2 regions of the Microbacterium sp. AC145 genome follow, and region 1 is predicted to be linked to the other one. Evidence: riboswitches for the same ligand, from Rfam matches in the RefSeq annotation. Region 1 holds a riboswitch; the other holds the start of a gene.
What was found. Region 1 has a riboswitch for thiamine pyrophosphate ahead of thiM (hydroxyethylthiazole kinase). Riboswitches for the same ligand answer to the same signal wherever they lie in the genome.

Region 1 (11,949 bases):
GAGCTGCTCTACTTCGCGAAGCAGCTCACCTCGCAGCAGGGACGCCCGGTGCTGCAGTCGGCGTTCGTGATCGGCGGCATCTACATCATCATGTGCCTGATCCTCTCGGGGATCGCGCGCTACGTCGAGATCAGCACGAGGCGCTCGCCCAAGGTCCAGGCGATCCGCGGCGCCGGGGACCCCCGCCAGCACGGCGACGGCACCGACACCGAGCTCATCACCCTGCAGCGCGGCGGTAGCGGTCTCAGCGGCGGTATCGGAGGCGGTGGCCTCGCGGACGGCACCGGCGCGGGTGGCACCGGCGGCGGAGACGGATCGGGCACGAACTGATGTCTGACCGGCGCGGGGCGACAGCCTCGCGCCGGTAGACTCCTTTCTCGTGTCTGAGTCACTCGAAATCACCCCCGAAGCGGTCGAAGCCGCTGTCGCTGCGGCGCTCGACGCCATCGCCGCGGCACGCGACACCGCTGAGTTGAAGACGGCCCGCGCCGCGCATGTTGCGGAGGGATCGCCGTTGGCGGTCCTCAACGCGTCGATGCGTCAGGTGGCGCCCGAGAACAAAGCGGCCTTCGGCAAGCTGGTCGGGCAGGGTCGCGGTCAGGTGACCAAGGCGCTGGCGACCAAAGAGGCTGAACTCGCTGCAGCGGAGGTCGAAGCCCGCCTCGAAGCCGAGCGTGTCGACATCACCGCTGTCCCGTCCCGCACGCGCGTCGGCGCCCGGCATCCGCTCACCCTGCTCAGCGAGCAGATCTCCGACATCTTCGTCGGCATGGGGTGGGAGATCGCCGAGGGGCCCGAGCTCGAGCACGAGTGGTTCAACTTCGACGCGTTGAACTTCGACGTCGATCACCCCGCTCGTCAGGAGCAGGACACCTTCTACGTCGACCCGGCATCACGCCACCTCGTGATGCGCACGCACACGAGCCCCGTCCAGGTGCGCTCCATGCTCGACCGCGAGCTTCCGATCTACGTGCTCTGCCCGGGGCGCGTCTATCGCACCGATGAGTTCGACGCCACGCACCTGCCGGTGTTCACACAGTTCGAGGGACTGGTGATCGACAAGGGCATCTCGATGGCGCACCTCAAGGGCACCCTCGACCATGTCGCCCGTCAGCTCTTCGGGCCCGAGGCGAAGACGCGTTTCCGCACGAACTTCTTCCCCTTCACCGAGCCGTCGGCCGAACTCGACCTGTGGCACCCGACCTTCAAGGGCGGCGCGCGCTGGATCGAGTGGGGTGGCTGCGGCATGGTCAACCCCAACGTCCTGCGGGCAGCGGGCATCGACCCCGATGTCTACAGCGGGTTCGCCTTCGGCATGGGCGTCGAGCGCGCGCTCATGTTCCGCAGCGATGTCCAGGACATGCGCGACATGGCCGAGGGCGATGTCCGATTCAGCGAGCAGTACGGGATGGTGGTGTGATGCGCGTCCCGCTTTCGTGGTTGCGTGAATACGTGGATCTGGCGGCCGACGCGTCGCCCGAAGACGTCTTCGAGGCGATGGTCTCCGTCGGCTTCGAGGAGGAGGACCTCCACGGCTTCGAGGTCGAAGGTCCCGTAGTGGTGGGCCAGGTCGTCTCCCTCGAGCCGGAGCCCCAGTCGAACGGCAAGACCATCAACTGGTGCCAGGTCGACGTCGGCGAGGAGCATGGGGGTGTCCGCGGCATCGTCTGCGGTGCCCACAACTTCGTCGTGGGCGACAAGGTCGTCGTCACTCTGCCCGGTGCCGTGCTGCCCGGACCCTTCCCGATCGCGGCCCGCAAGACCTATGGGCACGTGTCCGACGGCATGATCGCCTCTGCGCGTGAACTCGGTCTCGGCGACGAGCACAACGGCATCCTGGTCCTGTCGCAGCTGGGGATCGACGCCCCCGTGGGAACCGACGCGATCGCCCTGCTCGGCCTCGACGACGTGGCCGTCGAGATCAACGTCACGCCCGACCGCGGCTACGCGTTCTCGCTGCGCGGCGTGGCTCGCGAGTACTCGCACGCCACGGGCGCGACCTTCCGTGACCCCGCCGAGCGCGACTTCGCCGAACTGCAGCCCGGATCCGGCCACACGGCGATCGTCGACGACTCAGCACCCGTCCGTGGCCGGATTGGCGCGAGCGAGTTCGTCACCCGCGTCGTGCGCGGGGTCGATCCCGCGCGTCCGACCCCGCCGTGGATGATCGCACGACTCTCGCTCGCCGGCATGCGCTCGCTCGGCATCCTGATCGACATCACGAACTATGTGATGCTCGAACTCGGGCAGCCGCTGCACGGATACGACCTCGACCGGCTCACCGGCGGCATCACGGTGCGACGGGCGACTCCCGGAGAGAAGATGACGACCCTCGACGGACAGGAGCGCACGCTCCACGTCGAGGACCTGCTCATCACCGACGACTCGGGTCCGATCGGCCTCGCCGGTGTCATGGGCGGCGGCACGACCGAGATGAGCGAGACGACGAGGAACGTGCTGATCGAGGCGGCGACATTCGATCCCGTGACGATCGCCCGCACCGCTCGCCGTCACAAGCTTCCCAGCGAGGCGTCCAAGCGGTTCGAGCGTGGCGTCGACCCGCTCATCCCCTTCGTCGCGGCGCGTCGCGCGGCCGACCTGATGGTCGAGCTCGCAGGCGGCGCACTCACCGACGAGGGTGGTGCGCTGTTCACCGAAGTCTTCGTCGCCGACATCGAGCTGCCGAGCGGCTTCGTCCAGGGACTCATCGGCGTCGATTACACGGACGCCGAGATCGAGAGCGCGCTCACGATGATCGGAGCCGATGTCGCGGAGACGGATGCCGGCTGGACCGTGATCCCGCCGACCTGGCGTCCCGACCTCACCGACAGGTGGTCGCTCGCCGAGGAGGTCGCCCGCATCCACGGACTCGACCGCATCCCCTCGGTGCTGCCGACCCCGCCGTCAGGGCGCGGTCTGACGCCGCACCAGCAGGGGCGCCGCCGCGTCGCGAACGCTCTCGCAGCCGCCGGCTTCGTCGAGACGCCGTCCTTCCCGTTCACGACCGAGGCTGAGAACGATCGTCATGGTTCGGCATCGGGCGAGCACCTGCCGAGCATCCGCCTCGCCAACGCGCTCGACGGATCCGCGCCTTTCCTCCGTCGCTCGCTGATCCCGGGTCTGCTGCAGATCGCGCACCGCAACATCTCGCGAGGGCTCACCGATCTGGCGCTGTTCGAGACCGGAGTGGTCTTCCTGCCGGAGCCCGGGGTCGAGTACGGCACCGACGATGTCCCTCCGCTCGGCGTCCGACCGTCCGATGAGACTCTCGCCGAGCTGAACGCGTCGATCCCGCCGCAGAACCGCCACGTCGCGGCGCTGCTGACGGGAAATGTGAGCTCCCGTCAGCCTGGCCGTGACGCCGAGCCTTCCGGACTCTCCGAGGCGCTCGACGCGGTGCGTGTGATCGGAGCGGCCGCGGGCGTCGACATCGATATCGCACAGGGGGAGCGCTCTGCACTGCATCCGGGACGCACCGGTGTGCTCAGCGTCGGCGAGGTCGAGGTCGGGTACCTCGGCGAACTGCATCCTGACGTCGCAGCCGGTGCGGACCTGCCCGGTCGCGCCACGGTGATCGAGGTCGACCTCGACGGCATCCTCGCGCTGGCCGGTCAGCGTGCGGTCGCCGCATCGCTGTCGACGTTCCCGGCGGCCACGCAGGACGTGTCGCTGGTGCTCGGCGCCGATGTGCCCGCGGGCGACGTCCGCGCCGCTCTCGAGGAGGGATCCGGCGCGCTGCTCGAGGCCGTCCGTCTGGTCGACGACTATCGCGGTGAGGGCGTCGCAGACGGCGAGAAGAGCCTCACCTTCGCGCTTCGATTCCGTGCCGATGATCGCACGCTCACCGCGGCGGAGGCCACCGCGGCGAAGCTTGCCGGAGTCGCCGTCGCCGCGGAGCGCTTCGGCGCGACACTGCGCGACTGATCCACCCGCACGCGAGCCGCATCCCGGGCTGGGATGCGGTTCGCGGACGCGAGTTCTGGACCGTCCCGGGGAGGCCCTCCTCCGCCGTAAGCGGAACGCCTTCCCGTTTCACGCCGATGCTGATGGCATGGGCGCATGACTGATGTGTTGATCCTCGGCGGAACGGGCTGGTTGTCGGGACGTATCGCTCGCAGGATGTTGCTGAACGGTGCCACCGTGATGTGCCTCGCGCGCGGCGAACGCCCCTCGCCCGAGGGCGCCAGCCTGGTGCTGTCTGATCGTGATGATCCGCGCGCCTACGACGCGGTGGCGGAGCGCGACTGGGATCACGTGATCGATGTCTCATCGAACTCCGGGCACGTCGAGGCAGCGGTGGCCGCGCTCGGCGCGAGGGCCGCTCGATGGACCTTCGTCTCGTCGGTGTCGGTGTATTCCGACGATGCGACGATCGGCGCCGACGAGACGGCTCCTCTGCATGCGCCGGCGCGACCGGGTGACGAGTATGACTACGGTGCGCAGAAGGTGGCCGCGGAGCATGCGGTGCGCACGCTCGGTGACCGAGCGCTGATCGTGCGACCGGGGTTGATCGTCGGCGGCGGAGACCCGAGCGATCGATTCGGCTACTGGGCGGCGGCCTTTCTGCGCGCAGAGGATGCTCGCGTGCTGCTCCCGCGCACCGAGGGGCGCAGCGTGCAGGTGATCGACGTCGACGATCTGGCGGAGTTCATCGTCACGACGTCTGCGACCGGCGTGATCGACGCGATCGGCGACCGATACCCTTTCGACGAGGTTCTCGCGACCGTCCGGCGGAGCGTCGGGCACCGCGGCGACACGGTGACGGCCGACGACGCGTGGCTGGTCGAGAACGGCGTCGCGTACTGGGCGGGGGAGCGCTCGCTGCCCCTCTGGCTGCCCGCTGAGATGACCGGCTTCATGACTCGTGCCAACGCGCGCTACCGCAACGCAGGGGGCGCGCTGCGAACGCTCGACGACATCGTCGCGAGCGTCGTGCTGGACGAACAGGACCGAGGCGTCGATCGTGACCGTCGAGCGGGTCTGACCCGCGCCGACGAACTCGCGCTGCTTCAGCTGCTCGGCTGAGAGACGGTCGTCGCTAGACTGCGAGCAGTGACACGGGGTGCCGCATCCGCGGCTGAGAACAGACCCGTCGAACCTGATCTAGTTCGTACTAGCGAAGGGATGTCGCATTGAGCGATCGTCTGCGTCCAGAATCCGAATCGACCCTGGTGGCCTCGGCCGCCGAGCTGCTGTCCGCGCTCCGTGAGTCACCACCGCTGACCCACTGCATCACCAACACCGTCGTCACGGGCTTCACGGCCAACGTGCTGCTCGCTCTCGGGGCAGCGCCCGCGATGGTCGACATCGTCGACGAGGCGGGTCTCTTCGCGGGCGTCGCGTCCGGAGTGCTGATCAACCTCGGGACTCCGACGCCCGAGCAGCGGGCCGCGAGTCTCGAAGCCGTCGCCGGTGCCACCGCGGCAGGCACTCCCTGGGTGCTCGATCCGGTCGCGATCGGGTCGCTGCCCGTGCGCACGGCGCTCGCGGACGATCTCGTCGTGTCGCGCCCCACGGCGATCCGCGGCAACGCCTCCGAGATCCTCGCACTCGCAGGGGTCACCGCCGGAGGGCGCGGGGTCGATGCCACCGACACCACGGATGCCGCCTCCGACGCCGCTCTGGCACTCGCGGCCCGTCACGGCTCGGTCGTCGCCGTCTCGGGCCCCGTGGACCTGATCACCGACGGGCGGCGCGTCGTACGGGTCGCGAACGGCGACGAACTCCTCACCAGGGTCACCGGCGGAGGGTGTGCACTGGGCGCCGTCATGGCAGCCTTCCTCGGGACCGCCCGCACGGCCGGGACCGATCCGCTGACCGCCGTCGCGGCGGCGAGCCTGGTGTACACGATCGCCGCGGAGCGCGCCGCCGCACGGGCCTCGGGTCCCGGCAGCTTCGCGGTCGAGCTTCTCGATGCGCTCGCGTCGGTGCAGCCGCACGACCTCGCCGCTGCGGCCCGCGTCGAGGAGCGTGCGCTGTGATCGCGGACCTCTCGCTGTACCTGGTCACCGACCCGGATCTCTGCGGGGAACGCGGTGTGGTCGAGACCGTCCGCCGTGCCGTCGACGGGGGAGTGCGGATCGTGCAGCTGCGGGATAAGACGGCGACGGATGCCGAGATCACGGCGCAGCTCGTCGAGCTCTCCCGCGTGATCGACGGTCGAGCGCTGCTGGTCGTGAACGACCGGCTGGACGCTGCCCTCGCCGCGCGTGAGCAGGGCGCGCGGGTCGACGGCGTGCATCTCGGGCAGGGGGATGCCTCGGTGCTGCGCGCGCGAGAGGCTCTGGGCGTCGAGGCGCTCATCGGCCTCACGGCGAACAGTCGAGAGCACTTCGAGGCCGTGCGCGCGCTGCCGCCCGGCACGGTCGACTACCTGGGCGTCGGCGTCATCCGCCCCACCAGCACCAAGCCCGACCATCCGCCGGCCCTCGGCGTCGAGGGATTCCGAGCACTCGTCGAGACGACCACGCTCCCGTGCGTGGCGATCGGAGGCGTGGCGATCGACGACACCGAGCGGCTGCGGACTGCGGGGGCGGCCGGGCTCGCCGTGGTCTCGGCGCTGTGCGCGGCCGCGGACCCGGCCGAGACCGCAGCGATATTCGTGCGTCGTTGGCGCGCGGCCGGAACGCCGCGCGTGCTCAGCATCGCCGGGAGCGACCCGTCCGGTGGAGCGGGCATCCAGGCCGATCTCAAGTCGATCGCCGCGAACGGCGGTTACGGCATGGCGGCGCTCACCGCGCTGACCGCTCAGAACACCACCGGTGTGCAGGGTGTTCACGTGCCGCCTGCGACCTTCTTGCGCGAGCAGCTCGACGCGATCTCCGACGACATCGTCATCGACGCGGTCAAGATCGGGATGCTCGCGAACGCCGACGTCATCCGCACGGTCGCCGACTGGCTCGATGCGGTTCAGCCGCCCATCGTCGTGCTCGATCCGGTCATGGTCGCCACCAGCGGCGACAGGCTGCTCGATCAGGATGCCGAGGCGGCGTTGCGCGAGCTCCTTCGGCGTGCACACGTCGTGACGCCCAATCTCGGTGAGCTCGCCGTGCTGGCCGGGCGGACGATCTCGGGGTGGGACGATGCGCTCGCCGCAGCGGGGGATCTGTCGACGGCGATCGGGGTGGCAGTTCTCGTCAAGGGCGGTCACCTCGCCGGAGAGGACGTCCCCGATGCGCTCGTGGACGCCGCCGGGGGAGTGCGGCGGGAGTACCAGGGCAGTCGGATCCGCACCGCGAACACCCACGGCACCGGGTGCTCGCTCTCGTCCGCGCTGGCCACTCGCCTCGCTCGTGGCGAGACGGCCGTCGACGCCGTCGCCTCGACTCGGGCGTGGCTTCGCGAGTCACTGCGCGAGAGCGAGCCACTGCACGTCGGACGCGGCCACGGACCGGTCAGCCATTTCGCAGGGCTGTGGGAGCGCGGTGGGCTCGAGACGAGACCGACGCCGGAGCAGATCCGGGCCGCGTGGTGGGCGCACACAGCCGACGTGAGGGCGGGGATCGACGACCTCCCCTTCATCCGCGGACTGGCCGACGGCACTCTCGCTCGGGAGCCGTTCCTGTTCTACCTCGCGCAGGACGCGCTGTACCTCCGCGAGTACGCCCGTGTGCTCGCCGAAGCCTCACGCCTCGCTCCCACGCCGCACGAGCAGGCGTTCTGGGCGCGCTCGGCCGAGGGGGCGATCATCGGCGAGCTCGAGCTGCATGCGTCGTGGCTGACTCCGGGGGAGGGCGTGGATGCGGCGATGTTCTCGGTCGCTCCCGCTCCGGCGACCGTCGCCTACCTCGACCACCTGCGCTCCGTGGCGTTCGGCGGTGACTACGCCGAACTCGTCGCGGCGGTGCTGCCGTGCTTCTGGCTCTACACCGACCTCGGGCAGCGCCTGCACGCCGGGGATTTCGGCGACTATGCGCGGGATCCCCGGCATCCGTACGCCTCCTGGCTCGCCACCTACGCGGACCCGGCGTTCGAGGACGCCACTGATCAGGCGATCGCCCTTGCCTCGGCCGCAGCGGCGACCGCCTCCCCGGCCATACGGGCTCGGATGCTCAGAGCGTTCGAGGTGTCGAGTGCCCACGAGCTCGCCTTCTTCGCCGCACCGTTGCCCTCTGCCGCCTCTGCGTGACGGAGCGGATTTGCGCATGCCGCGACGAGCGCGCTATCGTCGCGGCATGCCTTCGGCCGCCACCGCAACTCTGACGCTCGCTCCGAGCGTCATCGCCGTGCGCCGACGCCGCAGCGGCCGCCGACTCTAGGCGACCCTGCGCTTCTGCCTGCTCACGCACGGCGGTCGAGTGCCGGTGTCGCCGCCCCGGTTCCCGACACTGCGCCCCGAGTTCGATGCGGGGCATGACCGTTAAGGTAGAAGCATGACGTACTCCGTCGCCGTCTCCGGCGCATCCGGCTATGCGGGCGGCGAGATCCTGCGCCTCCTCGCGTCGCATCCCGACATCGAGATCCGCACCGTCACGGCGCACTCGAATGCCGGTCAGCCGCTCGTGCAGCATCAGCCGCACCTGCGGTCGCTCGCACACCTCACCCTGCAGGACACGACGCCCGAGACACTCGCAGGTCACGACATCGTCTTCCTCGCTCTGCCGCACGGGCAATCCGGTCAGTACACGGACGCGCTCGGCGACACCCCGCTGGTGATCGATGCCGGAGCCGACCATCGACTGACGTCGCAGGATTCCTGGGATTCTTTCTACGGCGGCGACTTCCACGAGCCATGGACCTATGGCGTGCCCGAGCTGCTGGTGGGCGGCGTCAAGCAGCGGGAGACACTGCGCGGCGCGACACGGATCGCTGCCCCGGGCTGCAACGCCTCGACCGTGAGCCTGAGTCTCGCACCCGGCGTCGCCGCAGGAGTGATCGACGCGGGGGACATCGTCTCCGTTCTCGCGGTCGGTCCTTCGGGGGCGGGTAAGAGCCTCAAGACGAACCTGCTCGCGAGCGAGATCCTGGGCAGCGCCAACCCCTACGCGGTCGGCGGCACCCATCGGCACATCCCCGAGATCCGCCAGGCGCTCGCCGCGGCGTCCGGGACCGCGCCCGACGGCATCCGCATCTCCTTCACACCCGTGCTCGTGCCGATGTCGCGGGGGATCCTCGCCACGTCGACCGCACCGATCGTCGGCGACGTCAGCGACGCGGAGATCCGTGCGGCGTGGGAAGACGCCTACGGCGACGAGACCTTCGTGCAGCTCCTGCCGGCCGGTCAGTTCCCACGCACGGCCGACGTGGTGGGTGCGAACACCGCCCTGATCGGTCTCGCGATCGATCGCGCGGCGAACAGAGTGACCGTGGTGACCGCGGTCGACAATCTCGTCAAGGGCACCGCAGGCGCTGCCATCCAGTCCATGAACCTCGCGCTGGGGCTGCCCGAGTCCCGCGCCCTCTCAGTGAACGGAGTCGCGCCGTGAGCGTCACCGCCCCCGCAGGATTCGAGGCGGCCGGAGTCGCCGCCGGCCTCAAGTCGACCGGCAAACCCGACGTCGCCGTCGTCGTCAACCGTGGCCCCCGCAAGGTCGGTGCCGCGGTCTTCACCAGCAACCGTGCCAAGGCCAACCCGATCATCTGGTCGCAGCAGGCAGTCGCCGATCGCGTGGTCGAGGCGGTCGTGTTGAACTCGGGGGGAGCGAACTGCTTCACCGGCAGCTTCGGCTTCCAGACCACGCACCAGACCGCCGAGAAGGCCGCCGAGCTCCTCGGCGTCAGCGCCGGCGACGTGCTCATCTGCTCGACCGGTCTCATCGGCGTCGGTGACGAGGTCTTCCGCGGCAAGGTGCTCGCGGGCACCGAGCAGGCCATCGCCGAACTGTCGACAGACGGCGGCGAGGGTGCGGCCGAGGCCATCATGACCACCGACAGCGTCTCGAAGACCGCGGTCGTAAGCCGCGAGGGCTGGACGATCGGAGGCATGGCGAAGGGTGCGGGCATGCTCGCCCCCGGGCTCGCGACCATGCTCGTCGTCATCACGACGGATGCCGTGCTCGAGCCGCTCGAGGCCGATGCCGCGCTGCGCTTCGCGACCGGCACCACGTTCGACCGTCTCGACTCCGACGGCTGCATGTCGACCAACGACCAGGTCACGCTGCTCGCCAACGGCGCCTCCGGGATCGCGCCGGATCTCAAGGACTTCTCGACGGCGCTCGCCGAGCTGTGTCAGGAACTCGCGGTCAAGCTGCAGGGCGACGCCGAAGGTGCGAGCCACGACATCACCATCGAGGTGCAGCACGCGGTCTCCGAGGGTGAGGCCGTCGAGGTCGGCCGATCGGTCGCGCGGAACAACCTCTTCAAGGCGGCGATCTTCGGCAACGATCCGAACTGGGGGCGAGTGCTCGCAGCCATCGGAACGACGAGCGCCCAGTTCGATCCGTATGACGTCGACGTCTGGATGAACGGCGTGCGCGTGTGCAGCGAGGGCGGTCCCGACCGTCCGCGCGAAGAGGTCGACCTGACCCCGCGCGCGACGCACCTCGTGATCGACCTGAAGGTCGGCGAGGCCACGGCCACCATCCTCACCAACGACCTCACTCACGATTACGTGCACGAGAACAGCGCCTACGCCTCATGACCACAGACATCCAGGACACGACGCCCGATGTCGCCGCCGTCAAGGCCGCGACGCTCATCGAGTCACTCCCGTGGCTGAAGAAGTTCCGCGACCAGATCGTCGTCGTCAAGTACGGCGGAAACGCGATGGTCTCGGACGAGCTGCAGGAGGCGTTCGCGCAGGACATCGCGTATCTGCGTTACGTGGGCGTGCAGCCGGTCGTCGTGCACGGCGGCGGGCCCCAGATCTCCGACATGCTGCAACGGCTCGAGATCCCGAGCGAGTTCAAGGGCGGTTACCGCGTCACCAACACCGAGGCGATCAGTGTCGTGCGCATGGTGCTCACCGGTCAGGTGAACCCGCAGCTGGTCTCCAAGATCAACTCCCACGGTCCGATCGCGACCGGGCTCAGCGGTGAAGACGCCGGGCTCTTCGGCGGACGTCGCCGAGGCGTGGTCATCGACGGTGAGGAGATCGATCTCGGACGTGTCGGCGATGTCGTCGAGGTCGACCCGACTCCCGTGCTCGACCATCTCGCGGCGGGTCGGGTGCCGGTCGTGTCGAGCATCGCGCCCGACCTCGATCACCCCGGTCAGTCGTTGAACGTGAACGCAGATGCTGCGGCCGCCGCCCTCGCCGTGGCACTCAAGGCGCGCAAGCTCGTCATCCTCACAGATGTGCCCGGGCTCTACGCCGACTGGCCCAACCGCGACTCGCTCGTCTCGCACCTCACCTCGGAAGCGCTCATCGAGATGCTGCCGTCACTCGAATCCGGCATGATCCCGAAGATGAAGGCCTGCCTGGATGCGATCCAAGGGGGCGTCGACGCCGCCGCCATCATCGACGGACGTGTGCCGCACTCGGTGCTCGTCGAACTCTTCACCAGCAAGGGAATCGGAACAGAAGTGGTCATGGGAAGCGCAGGGACGAACGCATGAGCAATTGGCAGGATGACGCAGCGAGCCATCTGGTCCTCAACGCGGGGCCGCGACTGGCCATGCTCACCCGCGGTGAGGGGTCGTACCTCTGGGACTCCGAGGGCAAGCGCCATCTCGACTTCCTCGCCGGCATCGCGGTGACCTCACTCGGGCACGCGCACCCGGTGTTCGTCGAGGCCGTCTCACGGCAGGCGGCGACTCTCGCGCACGTGTCGAACTACTTCGCCACCCCGTCGCAGCTCGCGCTCGCCGCTCGGCTGAAGCGCCTCGCGGGTGCCGGGATCGACGGCCGCGTGTTCTTCTCGAACTCGGGCGCCGAGGCCAACGAGGCGGCGTTCAAGCTCGCCCGCCTGCACGGCGGCACGGAGAAGCCGCGCATCATCGCTCTCGAGAACGGCTTCCACGGGCGCACGATGGGCTCGCTCGCCCTGACGGCCAAGGCCGCCATGCGGG
Region 2 (11,949 bases), 2.8 Mb from region 1:
CGAGCCGCCCGTGGTGGAGTACTCCCCTTGGGTTCACTCGATGCTAGCGAATACATCGGCATTCCAGCTATGAGAACGCTGAGTATGAACTGTCAGCTCCGATCGCCCGTCAGACCGTGGGGCCGAGGATGAAGTTCCACGCCCCCGTCAGCACTGCTGCGGCGATCGCGACGATCGGAATCAGCGCGGCGACCACCACGAGCATCGTGTCGCGTCGATCCCACACCGATTCCCTGGCCCACGACCGTGGTCCGCGTCCGCCGAACCCCCGCGCCTCCATCGCCGTGGCGAGGGAGGATCCGCGACGGATCGCGAGCACGAACAACGCGAACGCCATGCCGAACGCCCGACGGATCCGCCCCTGATCGGCGACACCGCGTGCCCGCCTGGCCAGTGCCAGGGCTCGCCAGTCCTCGGTGAGGAGTCCCAGCATCCGCATGCCCGCGAGCGCGCCGACGACGAATCGTGCAGGCAGCCGCACCCGCTGCGCCAGACCGTCGGCGAGGTCGGTGGGATCCACGGTGACGAACAGCACCACGGCCGGCAGACCGATCGCCAGCACGCGCACCGCCGTCGCCGCGGCGAGCGCGAGCGATCCGTCGCTGATGCGGATGACGAACCACTCGAAATGGATCGTGCCGCTCGTCACGCCGTAGAGCGCGATCGTCACGGCGCCGAGTGGCGCGGCGATCCACAGCACGGCGGTCCGGACCCAGAACTCCTTCGCGCGGAGACCGGCGAGCAGCAGCAGCGGGATCTCGAGCAGCAGTGCGACGGATGCCGACACGACGTCGATCGACAGCACGAGCGGAAGCGCGATGAGCAGCGCCGCGGCGAGCTTCGCCAGCGCCGAGCGTGGCGCGATCGGTCCCGATCGTTCGACGCGGGCGGTGAGCGGATCGATCATCGCCCGACCTCGATGCGGCGGGCGTGCAGCGCGTCGAGCACGGCCTCGTCGTGACTGATCGCGACGACGGCGGTGCCCTCGTCGCGCACTCGCGCGATGAGCCCGACCAGCTCGGCCCAGGTGGTGGCGTCCTGGCCGAAGGTGGGTTCGTCGAGCACCAGCATCCGGGGACGGGTGGCGAGGGCTGCGGCGACCGTGAGCCGCCTCTTCTCGCCGCCCGAGAGCGTGTAGGGGTTGGCGTCTGCCAATGCCGTCAGCCGCAGCCTCTCCATCAGATCGTCGACGCGCGCCTCGATCTCGTCCGGGCCGAGGCGCAGTGCCCGCGGGCCGACCGACAGCTCCTCGCGCACGGTCTTCGCGAGCAGCTGGTGCTCGGGCGTCTGCAGCACGGTGGCGATGCGGGTGAGCAGCGCGCGCGACGACCAGCGGAACGGATCGGCCTTCTCGCCCGCAGCCAGCGCGGGGAGCGCCGTCACCGCACCGCTTTCGGCGGGGATGAGCCCAGCGAGAGTGAGCCCGAGCGTCGACTTGCCCGCCCCGTTCGCGCCGGTGACTCCGAGCACCTCGCCCGCCCGCACGTCGAGGTCGAACGGGCCGGCGACCGCGAGGCCCCTGCGTCGCGCGACGGCCAGCCCCCGGGTCTCGATGAGGATCTCGCCTGGTCGCTGAGTGGGTGCGGGCGGCGCGGCGGGCGGGTGGCCCGGAACCCACACACCGGATGCCGCGAGCTCGGCCCCCCGCGCACCGAGCACCTGCTCGGGCGTGCCGTCCGCCAGCACGATCGTGCCCTCGGGGTCTGCGCCCAGCACGATGACCCGCGTCACCAGAGGCAGCCAGATGTCGATGCGGTGCTCGATCACGACGAGTGTGGCACCGGTCGCGTCGAGCGCCGCCGCCACGGCATCCCGCACATCGGCCACCCCCTGCGGATCGAGGTTGGCCGTGGGCTCGTCGAGCAGGATCGCGCCGGGTCGCATCGCGAGCACCCCAGCGAGCGCCAGCCGCTGCTTCTGTCCGCCCGACAGCGCGGCTGTCGAACGGTCGAGGGCGACGTCGAGCTCGACGGCATCCAGTGCGTGCCGCACGCGCTGCCAGATCTCCTCCCGCGGCACACCGAGGTTCTCGCAGCCGAAGGCCACGTCGTCGCCCACTCGGGCGAGGATCGTCTGCGTGTCGGGGTCTTGCAGAACCATGCCGACTCGACCGCGCGCATCGGTCGGCGGGATGCCGTCGACGAGCAGCGCGCCGTGGGTCTCCCCCTCGTCGGCCCCGCCGAGGACTCCGCCGAAGCCCTGCAACAGGGTCGATTTGCCCGAGCCCGATGCGCCGAGCAGCAGCACCCGCTCCCCCGGCTCGATGCGCAGATCGACCTCGCGTACGGCCCACCGCAGCCGCGTCGCGTACCGCCACCCCCACCCGCGGGCTTCGAGGGCGGCGGCGCTCGTGACCGCGGTCACACTCGTGCGGTGACCTCGCGCCCGGCGGCGAACCTGCTCAGCGCTCCCGTCGCCGCGAGACCTCGAGCGATGAGCCAGGCTCCGAGGCCCGCGATCACGGCACCGGAGATGGTGGTCGAGGCGATGTAGACGGTCGTGAAGAGCGTGTCGGCGCCGGCATACCAGAGGATGCGGTCGTTGATGCCGCACGCGAGGCCCGCGCCCGCTCCCGCGAGCATCGCGACGGGCAGACGCCAGACGCCGTAGAGGAAGAGGAGGAAGATCAGCTCGGCGCCGAGGCCCTGCACGAGTCCGGACACGATCGTGAGAGGCCCCCAGGCGTTGCCGACCAGCGCCGAGATGATGGCGGCGACGAGCTCGGTGTAGAGCGCCGCACCGGGCTTGCGGATGATGAGTCCACCCAGCACGCCGGCGATGAGCCAGGGACCGGCGAGCAGGCCCTGCACACCGGGGAGGAGCGGCGTCAGGAACGTACTCGGAAGCTCGTAGCCGACGTTCCACAGCAGGAAGATCACGGCGCAGGCGACGGCGATGACGCTGGCGACCACGATGTCGACGACGCGCCAGCGCCAGAGATCGGGACGACCCAGGCCCCTCGACGCGGAGGTCGTGGATGCTGCCGCTGCGGATGCCGATCCGTTGCCGGGTCCGTACATGGATGTGCTCATTGAATGCTCCTCCCTGCGCTGGCATGACCCAGATCAGGTTCGACGGTCGAAGCGCGATTCGCTCCCTCTCAGCCCGGCTCGCCGGACTCCCGTGGTTGTCCTCCCGATCTTACCCAGTGCCGACACTCACGCGGTCTCCTGTTGCAGCGCCCGGAATCCCGCCTGTGATTCGGTACCGTGAGGAGGTGACCGCTCCAGACTCCACCGAGGCCACTCCCGACGCGCCCGTTCCCGACGCGCCCGTCGACGCAGATCGTCAGGACGACGACCTCGATGAGGCCTTCGGTGCCGCATCGGATGCTCCGTCCGACGACGAGCCGGATGCCCGGTGGGCCGAGACCGGGCGGGGGGCGACCGCTCTCACCTGGATCGATCCGGTCGCGATCGGTCAGCAGTCGGCCACGGCCGCTCTCGACGATGACACCGATCGTGCCGTGGGCGGAGCAGCCCTGCTGCGTGACGCCCATCTGCGCCCTCGCATCGCGACACCCGCAGTTCTCGTGCCCCTGGCGCTCGTGGTCGGGCTCGTCGGCGCATACGCGGGGTCGACCCTGCTGTGGCCGCTGCACGAGGTCGAACCGACCGTGCAGGCGATTCAGACGACAGCGGTCGCGGCGGCACCCGCCGACACGCTGTGGCCCGCGCAGGGAAGCGCTGCCGTGGGCATCACCGGCCTCGGCACCACCGCGTCGACTGCCGACCCTGCCGCGATCGCGAGCATCACGAAGGTCGTCTCGAGCCTGATGGTGCTCGATCGCCTGCCGCTCGCGGTCGGCGAGCAGGGCCCGGAGTACTCCTTCACAGGCGCCGACAATCTCGAGTACTGGGAGTATCGACGGCTCGACCAGTCGGCGCTCGACGTACCCGTGGGCGGGGTGCTGACCGAGTATCAGCTGCTGCAGGGGACACTCCTCGGCTCGGCGAACAACTACATCGACCGGCTCGCACAGGAGATCTGGGGGTCGAACGCGGCCTTCGCCGATGCGGCCGAGACCTGGTTGAGCGATCGCGGTCTCGGTGACATCACCATCGTGACCCCGTCGGGGTTCGACGACCGCAACACGGCGAGCCCGCAGTCGCTCATCGCGCTGGCGGAGATCGCGATGCAGAATCCGGTGTTCGCCGAGATCGTCGCGACTCCGGCTGTCGAGCTGCCCGGTGCGGGCACGGTCGTGAACACGAACGGGATGCTCGCAGACGCCGGCGTCGTCGGCGTCAAGACGGGCACCCTCGGCGACAGCTGGAATCTGCTGACCGCGAAGGACATCACCGTCGACGACACCACCGTGCACGTCTTCGCGAGCGTGCTCGGTCAGATCGACGACGAACAGCGTCTCGCCGAGACCCGCGCGCTGTTCGCGCAGGTGGAGACCGCGCTCGACGCGCAGGCCCCGGTGCTCGCGAAGGGCACCGTCGTGGGCACGGTGTCGACGATCTGGGGCGCGGCGGTCGACATCGTGACGGACGACGATGCCGAGGTCGTGCTCTGGAACGGCGCCGCCGCCGAGGTGACGCCGTCGTTCGAGCTCGGCGAAGACCGCGAATCGGGCGATCAGGTCGGCACGCTCACGAGCGTCGGCCCCCTGAACACGGCGACGACCCCCCTGGTTCTCTCCGATGACGTCGATGGCCCGAGTCCGTGGTGGCGCCTGACGCATCCGCTCGAGCTCTTCGGCCTGTCTGACGCCCAGCGCTGACGCGCAATCCGCAGTCCGCACGCAGAACGGCGCCCCACCCCCGTGAGAGGGCGAGGCGCCGTTGTGGACGCGGTCTCGCGATGTCAGGCCTGCGAGCCGTCTGACTGGGGGCGTTCCACGACTGCCTGCGCTTCGGAGGCGGCCGCAGCGGGCGCGGATGCCCCGACGGCGGCACCGACCTGGGCTGCGGTCGCGGCATCCTCGGCGTCGCCGCTGACCATCACGGGGGTCGATCCTGTGAGCGCGTCTTCGGCGTCGATGTCGGTCGCGGCCTGCTCGAACTGCGACTGGTAGAGACGCCAGTAGGCGCCCTGCGCGCCGATCAGCTCGTCATGCGTGCCCTTCTCGACGATGTCGCCATGCTCCATCACGAGGATCAGATCGGCGTCGCGGATCGTCGAGAGGCGGTGCGCGATCACGAACGACGTGCGCCCCTGACGGAGCGCCGCCATCGCGTTCTGCAGCAGCAGCTCGGTGCGGGTGTCGACCGCAGACGTGGCCTCGTCGAGGATCAGGATCGACGGCTGCGCCACGAACGCGCGGGCGATCGTGATCAGCTGGCGCTCGCCCGCCGACACGTTCGACGCGTCCTCGTCGAGCACGGTGTCGTACCCCTCGGGCAGCGCGTGCACGAAGCGGTCGACATACGTCGCCTTCGCGGCCTCGAGCACCTCGTCGTCGGTCGCCGTGGAGCGGCCGTACCGGATGTTCTCGCGGATGCTCCCGGCGAACAGCCACGGATCCTGCAGGACCATGCCCGTGCGCGAACGCAGCTCGTCGCGCGTGATCTTCGAGATGTCCTGACCGTCGAGCAGGATGCGCCCGCCGTTCAGCTCGTAGAACCGCATGATCAGGTTGACGAGCGTCGTCTTGCCCGCGCCCGTCGGTCCGACGATCGCGACCGTCTGCCCCGGCTCGACCTGGAACGAGAGGTCGGTGATGAGCGGTCGTTCCGGCGTATACGAGAACGCGACGTTCTCGAACTCGACGACACCCTGACCGCCTGCCAGCTTCGGAGCGTCAGAGGCATCGGCCTCCTGCTCCTCGGTGTCGAGCAGCTCGAACACGCGCTCGGCCGACGCGGTTCCGGACTGCACGACCGCGGCCATGCCGCCCAGCTCCGACAGCGGCTGCGTGAACTGCTGCGAGTACTGGATGAACGCCTGCACGTCACCGAGACGCAACTGCCCGCTGGCGACCATGAGACCGCCGAGCACGGCGATGCCCACATAGGTGAGGCTTCCGACGAAGGTCATCGCCGGCATGATGATGCCGGAGAGGAACTGCGCCCGGAAACTCGCCTGGAACAGCTCCTCGTTCTCGTCCTTGAACTTGTCGAGGGCATCCTGCTCTCGGCCGAAGACCTTGACCAGCGCGTGGCCCGAGAAGGCCTCTTCGACGCGGGCGTTCAGTCGACCCACCTTGCGCCACTGCATCCCGAACGCCTTCTGCGACCGCGGACCGATGACGCCGAAGATCACGCCCATGAGCGGCAGCGCGACGAGAGCCACGAGGGCGAGCTGCCACGAGATCGAGAACATCAGTACCAGCACGCCGACGACCGTGAGCACGGCGGTGATCGCGCCGGACAGCGACTGCTGCATGGTCTGGGTGATGTTGTCGATGTCGTTGGTCACACGCGAGATCAGGTCACCGCGCTGCACCTTGTCGAAGTACGACAGCGGCAGGCGGTTGATCTTCGCCTCGACCGACTCGCGCAGGCGCCACATGGTGCGCACCATGATGACGTTGATGACGTAGCCCTGGATCCAGCTGAGGAAGGCCGCCACGATGTAGATCGCCAGCACCGCGATGATGACCCACCGCAGCGCCTCGAAGTCGACTCCGTCGCCGACCTGGAAGCTGCCGAGGGCTGCGACCTGGTTCGCGAAGTCATCCTGTCCGCCCTGGCGCAGAGCCGCGACGACGTCTTCCTGAGATGTGCCTGACGGGAACCCCGGGAAGTCTCCGTTCGGCTGTCCGAGCTGCACCGAGATGAAGCCCTTGTAGATGAGGTTCGTCGCCTCACCGAGCACCTTCGGCGCGGCGACCGTGAGCACGACGCCGACCGCACCGGCGATCGACACCAGGATGAACCACACCGCCGACGGCTTGAGCAGGCCGATCATCCGGCTGAAGCTCTTGCCGAAGTTGTCGGCCTTGCCCGGTGCGACGCTGTCCCAGCCGCCGCCGTCCTGACGCGCCTTCTCGGCGAGTTCGGCCTCGTACTTCTCCTCGTCGGTCAGCTCGCGCTCGACCGTGGCGGCGGGTGCGGTGCCGGCCGCTCGACCGTGGCGGGTCTTCGGCGTGTTCTGCTCGCTCATGCGTCCACCCCCAGCTGCGATTCGACGATCTCTCGATAGGTCTCGCTCGTCTCGAGCAGTTCTGCGTGTGTGCCGACGCCGACCATGGTGCCCCCTTCGAGCACGACGATGCGATCCGCATCCGTGATGGAGGACACTCGCTGAGCGACCACGATCTTCGTGACGTGCGGCAGCTCGCGCCACAGAGCCTGTCTCAGATGAGCGTCGGTGGTGAGGTCGAGAGCGGAGAACGAGTCGTCGAAGACGAGGATCTGCGGCTGACGCACGATCGCACGGGCGATCGCCAGGCGCTGACGCTGACCGCCCGAGACGTTCGTGCCGCCCTGCGTGATGCGCGACTCGAGCCCCTGGGGCATCTCCTCGACGAAATCGCGGCCCTGGGCGATCTCGAGCGCGTGCCAGAGTTCTTCGTCGGTGGCCTCTTCGCGTCCGTAGCGGAGGTTCGATGCCACGGTGCCGGTGAAGAGGAAGGGGCGCTGGGGCACCAGGCCGATGGTCGCCCACAGCGACTCGACGTCGGCCTCGCGCACATCGGTGCCGCCGACGAACACGGCGCCGCCCGTGGCGTCGAACAGACGCGGGATCAGCGAGACGAGGGTCGTCTTGCCTGCACCCGTGGAGCCGACGATCGCGACGGTCTCGCCGGGCTCAGCGGCGAAGCTGATACCCGTGAGCACCGGGGATTCGGCCCCGGGGTAGGTGAACTCGACGTCGTCGAATGCGACCGATCCGGGTGTCGTGAAGTCGGTCACGCCGTTCGCAGGACGCTCCATGCTCGACGTCGTGTCGAGGACCTCTCCGATGCGCTCGGCCGAGACCGCGGCGCGCGGGATCATGATCGCCATGAAGCTGGCCATGATGACACCGCCCATGATCTGGCCGATGTACTGCATGAACGCGAAGATCGTGCCCACCTGCACCGTGCCGCTGTTGACCTCGATGCCGCCGAACCAGACGACGGCCACGATCGTGACGTTGAGGATGAGCATGAACAGCGGGAACAGCAGGACGAAGAGCGAGCCGACCTTGCGACCGACCACCATGATGTCGGTGTTGGCCTCGCGGAAGCGCTCCTCCTCGATACGCTCGCGCACGAACGCACGCACCACGCGCACACCGGTGAGCTGCTCGCGCATGACGCGGTTGACCGTGTCGAGCTTGCCCTGGTAGCTGCGGAACAGAGGCACCATGCGGCTCACGACGAGACCTGCGACGATCAGCAGCAGCGGCACGGAGACGGCGATCAGCCAGCTGAGACCGATGTTCGTCTGCACGGCGAAGATGATGCCGCCGATCGCGAGCAGCGGAGCCGTGACGAGCATCGTCGCGCCCATCATCGCCAGCATCTGCACCTGCTGCACGTCGTTCGTGTTGCGGGTGATGAGCGAGCCTGCGCCGAACTGCGAGACCTCGCGCTCGGAGAACCCGCTGACCTTGCCGAAGACGTCGGCACGGATGTCGCGACCAGCGCCCATCGACGCCCGTGCGGCGAAGTAGGTCGCGATGATCGAGGCGATGATCTGGCCGAGCGACACCGCGAGCATGAGTAGGCCGGTGCGCCAGATGTAGTCGGTGTCGGACTGCGCGACGCCCTTGTTGATGATGTCTTCGTTGAGGCGGGGCAGGTAGAGGGTCGCGATCGCGCTGGCGAACTGGAACACCAGCACGGCCAGGAGCAGCCACTTATATCGAGTGAGATAGCGGACGAGTATTTTTCCCAGCACAGGCGGACTTTCTAGGAAGGATGAAGTGGGAGATCTCCCGGCGGGCGGACGCAGGCCGACGATCGCGCAAATGCAAGCGTGCCACGAACCACCGACTTTCGGATCCCCCTCGAGGCGGACCTTCGCTCACAGCGAACCATTACGCGGCGTGATCGGCTATTTCTGCACTCGGTTCACCCTGACGGGGCGGGCATCGATGCACTTTGTATCACCATCGTGATACAACTTGTGCTAGACATTGAGTACAAACATCTGGATGGGGGTCGATGATCATGGACCGACTGATCGCTCTGCTCTCCGCCGAACCGGCGGAGATCCTTCTGGCACTGCTCTCGCAGCCGCTCTTCTCTCTGGCGGTCGCCGCGCTCGTGGCGGTCATCTGGCGGTTTCTCGCTCGACGCCGCGTCGCGGCGGGCGGCGTTGCGGGCGGCGTGACCCCGACCGGTCTCGACGAGACGGTCCGCGACCGGTATCGGCCCGAGAGGGCGGCGGTACGGGTCGCCGCAGTCGCTGTCATCGCCGTTCTCGTCGTGGAGAACGCCGCGGCCACGCTGCTGCCGCCCGACGGCGACACGGTCTCATGGTGGCGCTATGCCGCGACGATCCTCGCCGGTGCCGCCTCGCTCCTCGTACTCCTCGGCATGATCGTGATCCGGGGATCCTCGATGCCGCGACGCCCGGTCCCGCTCGCGGGCCGCCGCACGTGGACGACCTTCGGAACGCGCCGCGATCTCTACGGCGCCGCGGTCGCCGCGCTCGCCCTCCTGCTGACGACGCTCGCGGCGGGACTCGCCTCCTCACCCGACCCGAAAGGACGGTACGTGTGGCTCGAGGTGCCGATCCAGAACGCGTCGATCGATCCGCTCCGGCCCTGGTTCTTCGGCTGGGCCTACGGGGTCCCGGTGCTCCTCAGCCTCGTGGCGCTGGTCGCCGTCGGCATCGCGACGCTGCGATGCAACGCCGCGCGTCCCTACATCGCTCCCGAGACGCTCCGCGCCGAGCGGATGCAGCGCTCGACCGTGGCGTCCGGCATCCTCCGCATCGTGGCCGCGGCCACGATGCTGTCGCTCGCGGCCGCCTGGCGCTTCATCGCGGAGTCCGGCACGACGACCGGGCTGACGATCGAGGGCACCGGCACCTACGAGGTCGCCTGGCGCTATGCGGAGTTCGCCGGGATGGCGGGGTGGGCGGCACCCGTGATCGAGGTCTGCGCCTTCCTTCTGCTCATCTTCGCGACCGGCATCCGCACGCCCGATCGACGACCCTCCCCGGCGCAATCGCAGACTGCCGACGACCCGATCCTGTCACTCGCGGAGCGCGATCGATGACCACCCATCCCCGCCCGAACACGCCACCGGCCGCCGCTCAGAGCCCCACGGAGGAGTCGAGCCCCGCGATCGACATCTATCGCCAGTTCCGCGGCCTCATCGTCTCCGGCCAGTGGGGAGCGGGCGAACGTCTGCCCACCGTGCGGCAGACGGCCAGCGACCTCGGCGTCGCCGCGGGCACGGCAGCCCGCGCCTACCGACAGCTGGAGCGCGATGGGCTCGTCGTGACCCGCACTGCGGCGGGCACTCGGGTGGCGGAATCGGCGGGCGTCGTCCCGCGAGCCGTCATCCGCCAGATCAGGGAGCTGGTGGCCGCGGCCGAAGACGCGGGCAGCACGATCGAGGATGTGATCGATGTGCTGCGTGTGGTCGCCCGCTCCTCGGCCGCGTCATCGGGGTCTCCCGAAGCCGAGACCGAGGCCGAGACCGAGACCGAGACCCGCTGAGGCGGCGGCTGCGCCCTGACTCAGAACAGCGGGCGCTCCGGAACATACTCGCGCGCCGGCGACCCGGCGTCGGGTGCGAGGTCTCCCAGAGTGGGTGGATCCCATCGCGGATTCCGGTCCTTGTCGACGAGCTGCGCCCGGATGCCCTCGACGAGATCGGGATGCTGCGTCACGAACCACATGACCCTGCGGTACTCGCCCTCGAGGGCCGCTCGCAGGTCGGGCAGCGCGCGAGCCTCCCGCACTGCATCGAGAGTCACGGCGAGGCCGGTCGGCCCCAGTGCTTCGAGCAGATCGGCCGTCGCCGCAGCATCCGCCTCGTCCCGATCGCGCAGGCGCGAGACGATGTCGATGACGGTGTCGGCGGAGAACGCCTCGTCGATCCAGGCGCGCGATGCGGGCAGCGTGGAGGGTTCCGGCGTCTCGTCGAAGAGCAGGACGATCTCCGCGGGCCCGGTCGGGTCCGCACGATACGCGAGAGCCTCTCGCAGAGCATCGAGACGATCCGACGGCACGACGTGATCGGCGAAGCCGAGCAGCACGGCATCCGCAGCGCTCATCGTGCCGCCCGTGAGCCCGAAGTACTCCCCCAGCCGGCCGGGAGCACGGCCGAGCAGCCAGGTGCCTCCGACGTCAGGGGTGAAGCCGATGCGGGTCTCGGGCATCGCGAGCTTCGAGCGCTCGGTGACGATGCGGATGGCCGCGTGACCGGACAGGCCCACGCCGCCGCCCATGGTGATGCCGTCGGCGATCGAGACGACCGGCTTGGGGTATTCCGCGATCATCGCGTTGAGCGCGTACTCGGCCCGGAAGAACTCGGTCGTCTCGGCCGACCTTCCCGCCACGATCTGCGCATGCAGGGCTCGCACGTCGCCGCCGGCGCACATGCCGCGCTCGCCCTCGCCGTCGATCACGACGATCTGCACGTCGCTGTCGGTGCGCCACCGATCGAGCGTGTCGGCGAGCAGGCGGATCATGTCGACGTCGAGAGCGTTGATCGCCTCGGGGCGGTTCAGGGTGAGCCGCCCGAGGGCGCCTTCCGTGCGCACGAGGACACGGGGCGAGGCGGTGGAATCGGTCACGCGTGCCAGGCTACCCGCTCGATCGGGTCTTGCGAGGGGGCCGAATGATGAGGTAAATGCGCGATCCGGGCGCTTTTCCGGCAGGATAGACGGAACTGCCCATTTTCAAGGAGAGGTCGCGGATGCCCGACGGACAGGTGCTCGAGTTCACGCGCGTGACGAAACGCTTCAATGAGGTGACGGCCGTCTCCGACTTCTCCGCGCGGATCGAACCGGGAGCGGTCACCGCGTTCCTCGGCCCGAACGGCGCCGGCAAGACCACCAGCCTGCGCATCCTGCTCGGCCAGGTGCGCGCGACGAGCGGCACCGCAACGAT

Region 2: linked by a shared signal. The riboswitch ahead of ACZZZN_RS17495 (ECF transporter S component) and the one ahead of thiM (hydroxyethylthiazole kinase) in region 1 are both predicted to bind thiamine pyrophosphate.

Annotation. Positions count from the first base shown of each region.
Region 1 is NZ_OZ409859.1:864,101-876,049, forward strand. It holds gene ACZZZN_RS04225 (amino acid ABC transporter permease) at 1-330, shown strand, start outside; gene pheS (phenylalanine--tRNA ligase subunit alpha) at 380-1,420, shown strand; gene pheT (phenylalanine--tRNA ligase subunit beta) at 1,420-3,924, shown strand; gene ACZZZN_RS04240 (NAD-dependent epimerase/dehydratase family protein) at 4,060-5,025, shown strand; TPP riboswitch at 5,049-5,142, shown strand; gene thiM (hydroxyethylthiazole kinase) at 5,133-5,981, shown strand; gene thiD (bifunctional hydroxymethylpyrimidine kinase/phosphomethylpyrimidine kinase) at 5,978-8,128, shown strand; gene argC (N-acetyl-gamma-glutamyl-phosphate reductase) at 8,373-9,425, shown strand; gene argJ (bifunctional glutamate N-acetyltransferase/amino-acid acetyltransferase ArgJ) at 9,422-10,579, shown strand; gene argB (acetylglutamate kinase) at 10,576-11,496, shown strand; gene ACZZZN_RS04270 (acetylornithine transaminase) at 11,493-11,949, shown strand, end outside.
Region 2 is NZ_OZ409859.1:3,614,181-3,626,129, reverse strand. It holds gene ACZZZN_RS17505 (energy-coupling factor transporter transmembrane component T family protein) at 110-907, opposite strand; gene ACZZZN_RS17500 (ABC transporter ATP-binding protein) at 904-2,364, opposite strand; gene ACZZZN_RS17495 (ECF transporter S component) at 2,361-3,032, opposite strand; TPP riboswitch at 3,026-3,135, opposite strand; gene ACZZZN_RS17490 (D-alanyl-D-alanine carboxypeptidase family protein) at 3,218-4,729, shown strand; gene ACZZZN_RS17485 (ABC transporter ATP-binding protein) at 4,813-7,053, opposite strand; gene ACZZZN_RS17480 (ABC transporter ATP-binding protein) at 7,050-8,777, opposite strand; gene ACZZZN_RS17475 (hypothetical protein) at 9,044-10,105, shown strand; gene ACZZZN_RS17470 (GntR family transcriptional regulator) at 10,102-10,551, shown strand; gene ACZZZN_RS17465 (enoyl-CoA hydratase/isomerase family protein) at 10,572-11,633, opposite strand; gene ACZZZN_RS17460 (ATP-binding cassette domain-containing protein) at 11,756-11,949, shown strand, end outside.